Regions from separate parts of the Pantoea sp. X-Soil-OKNW-556 genome, predicted to be linked through region 1. Evidence: predicted binding sites of a transcription regulator. Region 1 holds the regulator's gene; the other holds the start of a gene.
The links. Region 1 encodes LexA, which represses DNA repair genes until DNA is damaged. Its sites were predicted from a motif close to TNCTGTATGTACATACAGNA; they were not measured.
Positions count from the first base shown of each region.

Region 1 (2,465 bases):
AACAGCAGCGCGACCAACCCCGCCTGACGGCAGGCAGCATGCCAGATGAGCAATAGCCGGCTGCGATCTTTGGCACCGACGGCTTCACCAGAACACGCTTCAACCGCATAAGCAAAGCCATCCTGTGCATACGCGGTGAAAGTCAGAAACATCAACAGCACCGCATTGACCGCTACCACATCCGGGCCAATACGTGCACCGAGTATCGTCAGGGAAGCAAAGCAGATTTGTAGCAGGAAGGAGCGCAGCATAATGTCGCGATTGAGGCGAAACAGACGAGCAGCATCACCGCGCCAACTCTCCCGCAGCATCGCCAAATCAATTCCGCGCAGCTTCAATACACGCGCCACCATCCATAATCCGACGGCAAGTGTCGTATATTCAGCCAGTGCCGTTGCTGCTGCGGCACCTGCTACGCCCCAATGCAGCCCCAACACAAACGCCAGATCCAACAGGATATTGACCAAATTCCCCACCACCAGTAGCACCACTGGCGCACGCGCATATTGCACCCCCAACAACCAACCGAGGATGACCAGGTTTGCCAGCGTGGCGGGAGCGCTCAGCCAGCGAATCTGAATGAACAATTGCGCCTGCTGTTGGACCTCCTGGCTGCCACCCATCAGCACCGCTGCCAGATTACTGACTGGCGTGCGCAGCAAAATAAACAGCACACCGGCCACCAGGGCAATGAGTAAAGGCTGGGTAAGCGCCCGAGCCAGTGCCTTTTTGTTGCCAGCACCAAATGCCTGAGCAGTCAGCCCGGTGGTGCTCATACGTAAAAACAGCAGCAACATAAAGATGAAACTGGTCGCCGTGGTGCCAACCGCCACACCGCCGAGATAAATGGGACTATCGAGATGACCAATGACGGCGGTATCAACCACGCCAAGTAGCGGAACAGTGATATTGGAGAGAATCATAGGCAGCGCCAGCCGCCAGAGTGCTTTGTCAGAGGAGGAAAACAGCTGCATCAGCACGTCCCGGTTTGCTGCACTACCGTCTTGTCAGAGAATAAAACCACGGCAGCACAGAAGGCTGCCGTAGCAGGGGGAATCAAGGTATCAGAGCCACTCGCCGTTACGCACAATGCCTACCGCCAGCCCTTCTACCGTCAGGGATTGTTCGCGGGTATCGACAACAATCGGCTGGAAGTCGCTGTTTTCCGGCAGCAGTTGCACAATTGCGCCCTGCTTTTTCCAGCGCTTCACCGTGACTTCGTCATCGATACGTGCGACGACAACCTGGCCGTTACGCACTTCCTGTGTTTTGTGTACCGCCAGCAGATCGCCATCCATAATGCCGATATCTTTCATCGACATGCCGCTGACACGCAGCAGGAAATCAGCGCTGGGTTTGAACAGGTTAGCATCGACCTGGTAGTGCGCTTCAATGTGCTCCTGCGCCAGCAAAGGTTCACCCGCAGCGACACGGCCAACCAATGGCAGCCCCTCACTGGCTTCTTCTTCCATCAATAAACGAATGCCGCGCGAAGCGCCGGAAACGATCTCAATAACGCCTTTACGCGCTAATGCTTTCAGGTGTTCTTCTGCCGCATTAGGTGAGCGGAAGCCCAGCTGCGAAGCAATTTCCGCACGCGTTGGCGGCATGCCCGTCTGGTTAATATGGTCGCGAATCAGATCATAGACCTGTTGCTGCCTGCTGGTTAACGCTTTCATCCCGCCCCCTGGTTGTTTATACAGTCGCTGTGAGTATATACAGGTATTGGTGAAATGGAAACCAAAACTGAGGGAAAAATCAGCGAGTTGATGAATCCGGAATCCTTATCGCAAATGTGACCAAAGCAGCGCGATCCAGACAAACAGCGCCAGTAAAATAGCCAGCAACACGGCGGCCGATCCCATGTCTTTCGCGCGTCCAGCCAGCGGATGGCGTTCCTGACCAATGCGGTCGACCACGGCTTCAATGGCGCTATTCAGGATCTCAACAATGACCACCAGCACTACGGAACCAATCATGAGTACGCGGGAAATCGCATCAACATCCAGCCAGCACGCCACTATAATTGCCACTAATGCGGCAATAGCTTCCTGGCGAAACGCTGCTTCATGTGTCCAGGCAGCGCGCAATCCCTGCCAGGAATAACCGGCTGCTTTCACTATCCTGAGAAAACCGGTGACGTTATTTGCCATGTCGTTGAACCCTTTACTCGTTTTGACGTCAATGTCTGGGCAGCCGGAGTGGTGCAGCCACAGATTTTCGCGGCGCATTCTGGTATGCTTGCCGCGCTTTGCTAACAAGAGGCTTGAAGTTGTCTATGTCAGGTTGGCGTAAACTTTATTATAAATTATTGAATTTACCACTCTCCATTTTGGTAAAGAGTAAGGCCATTCCCGCCGATCCCGTGTCCGAGCATGGACTGGATCCGACGCGGCCTATCCTGTATGTACTGCCTTATGATTCCAAGGCCGATCTCCTCACACTGCGTTCGCAGTGTCTGAAAC
Region 1 covers NZ_AP035990.1:372,389-374,853, reverse strand. Annotated here, with positions in the region: gene dinF (MATE family efflux transporter DinF) at 1-974, opposite strand, end outside; gene lexA (transcriptional repressor LexA) at 1,065-1,679, opposite strand; gene AC6I8T_RS01640 (diacylglycerol kinase) at 1,785-2,153, opposite strand; gene plsB (glycerol-3-phosphate 1-O-acyltransferase PlsB) at 2,279-2,465, shown strand, end outside.

Region 2 (2,465 bases), 1.5 Mb from region 1:
TAAACATCGGCGGCCCCGGCCTGATTGAAGTGGATGGCAAAACCTGGGAAATTGGTCACCAGGAAGCGTTGTATGTCGGCCAGGGCGCACAACAGGTGCTTTTTCGCAGCAGCGAAGCCAGTCATCCGGCGAAGTTTTATTACAACAGCGCCCCGGCGCATACCCACTATCCGGACAAAAAAATCACCCTTGAGGATGCCGTGAAAGCCACCCTCGGTGATGCCGCCACCTCTAACCGCCGCACCATCAACAAATTTATCGTGCCGGATGTACTACCAACCTGTCAGCTGACCATGGGCCTGACGCGTCTTGACGACGGCAATTTGTGGAACACCATGCCGTGCCACACCCATGAACGCCGCATGGAGGTCTATTTCTATTTTGATATGGCTGAGGACAGCGCGGTGTTTCATATGATGGGACAGCCGCAGGAAACCCGCCATCTGTTGGTACATAACGAACAGGCGGTGATTTCGCCAAGCTGGTCAATCCATGCCGGTGTTGGCACCCAACGCTATACCTTTATCTGGGGCATGGTGGGTGAAAATCAGGTGTTTGATGACATGGACCACGTCAGCGTCAGCGCTCTGCGCTAGTGCCTAAGGAGAAGATAATGATTCTGAACGCTTTTCATCTTGAAGGAAAAATCGCGCTGGTCACCGGTTGTAACACTGGATTGGGTCAGGGGATGGCGATCGGTCTGGCACAGGCGGGCTGCGATATTATTGGTGTCAACCGCGCCGGACCGGATGATACCGCCGCCAAAGTTGAAGCACTGGGACGCCGTTTCTGGCCGATTCAGGCCGATCTGAGCCACCCCTCCATCGTGCCACAGGTGGTGGAACAGGCGGTCGCACTGGCGGGACGCATTGATATTCTGGTCAATAACGCGGGGATTATCCGGCGTGAGGATGCGCTGAACTTTAGCGAAAAAGACTGGGACGATGTGATGAATATCAACAGCAAGAGCCTGTTTTTCCTCTCTCAACAGGTGGCGCGACAATTTATCGCGCAGGGGAATGGCGGCAAGATCATCAACATCGCCTCGATGCTCTCTTTCCAGGGTGGAATCCGCGTGCCCTCCTATACCGCATCGAAAAGCGCCGTCATGGGGCTGACACGGCTGATGGCCAATGAATGGGCGAAGCACGGCATCAATGTCAACGCCATTGCCCCCGGTTACATGGCGACGAACAACACGCAACAAATCCGTGATGATGAGTCGCGCAGTGAAGAGATCCTCGCCCGTATCCCTGCCGGACGTTGGGGCGCACCGGACGATATGATGGGGCCAGTGGTGTTCCTCGCTTCCAGTGCATCGGATTACGTTCACGGCTATACGCTAGCGGTGGATGGCGGTTGGCTGGCGCGCTAAGCTGCTCTTTTCCCGCGTCATTCTGACGCGGGTATCGTCTTAAATTCACGCCTGGTTACAGCGTCACATATTCTCATTCACTGGATAAATCCCTATACTGGATGCATCGACAGTTTGCAGCCAGGTTTTATCATGACGGCCGAAGGCCACATCATTTTCGCCATTGCCAGTGCTATTTTTGCCAAGCGCGCGGAGCTCACGCCGGTAATGGCCAGTGCCGACTGGTGGCATCTGGTGCCGGCTGCACTGCTGACCTGTTTGCTGCCGGATATTGATCATCCCAAATCGGTGCTGGGACAACGTCTGAAGTGGCTTTCCCAGCCCATCGCTCGCGCCTTTGGTCATCGCGGTTTTACCCACAGCCTGCTGGCGGTGGCAGTAAGCTTGTGGCTGTTTCAGATTAATGTCCCCGCCAGTTGGCCCATCCCTGCGGATGTGTTGCAGGGCATGACTCTGGGCTATCTCAGCCATATTGTCGCCGATATGCTGACACCCGCTGGCGTTCCCCTGCTGTGGCCCTGCCGTTGGCGCTTTCGCCTGCCGCTGCTGAACAGCCAAAAAGGCAACCAACTGGAGCGCGCCCTTTGCCTCGCACTGGTCGGCTACGCGCTGTGGTTTCCACCTGGCTTGCCGTCTTTTGGTGCAAACGGCTGGCCTGAACAATTGTTCAATACCTTACAAAATGGCGTAGGCCGCATAATAAACAGTCAAAGCGCGCGATAATCAGACAAAAATCAGGATAAAGTTATAATCAATTCCATTTGGATATAAGCCTGCCCATTTATGAACTGTTAACATGCGCGGATTCCTTTCAGGAATCACCCTGTATTCCGCGCCTGAACATGCAGAGGCGCGGCAAATCTCTGGAGTAGAGCATGGATTTTCCCCTGATTATTAATCTCGTGGTGTTCGCCGCGTTGCTGGTGTTATTAGCACGCATTGGCAACGCGCGCTGGAGCCTGTCAAAACGCGTATTAACTGGCCTGGTGTTCGGCGTGTTGTTTGGTCTGGCGCTGCAAGCCATATACGGTGAGAACAGCCCGGTGGTGAAAGCCTCGATTGGCTGGTTCAACATTGTCGGCAACGGTTA
Region 2 covers NZ_AP035990.1:1,874,270-1,876,734, reverse strand. Annotated here, with positions in the region: gene kduI (5-dehydro-4-deoxy-D-glucuronate isomerase) at 1-596, shown strand, start outside; gene kduD (2-dehydro-3-deoxy-D-gluconate 5-dehydrogenase KduD) at 614-1,375, shown strand; gene AC6I8T_RS08670 (metal-dependent hydrolase) at 1,508-2,098, shown strand; gene AC6I8T_RS08665 (L-cystine transporter) at 2,251-2,465, shown strand, end outside.
Region 2: a site for LexA is predicted at 1,471-1,490, ahead of AC6I8T_RS08670 (metal-dependent hydrolase). Genes of this name have one in related genera too.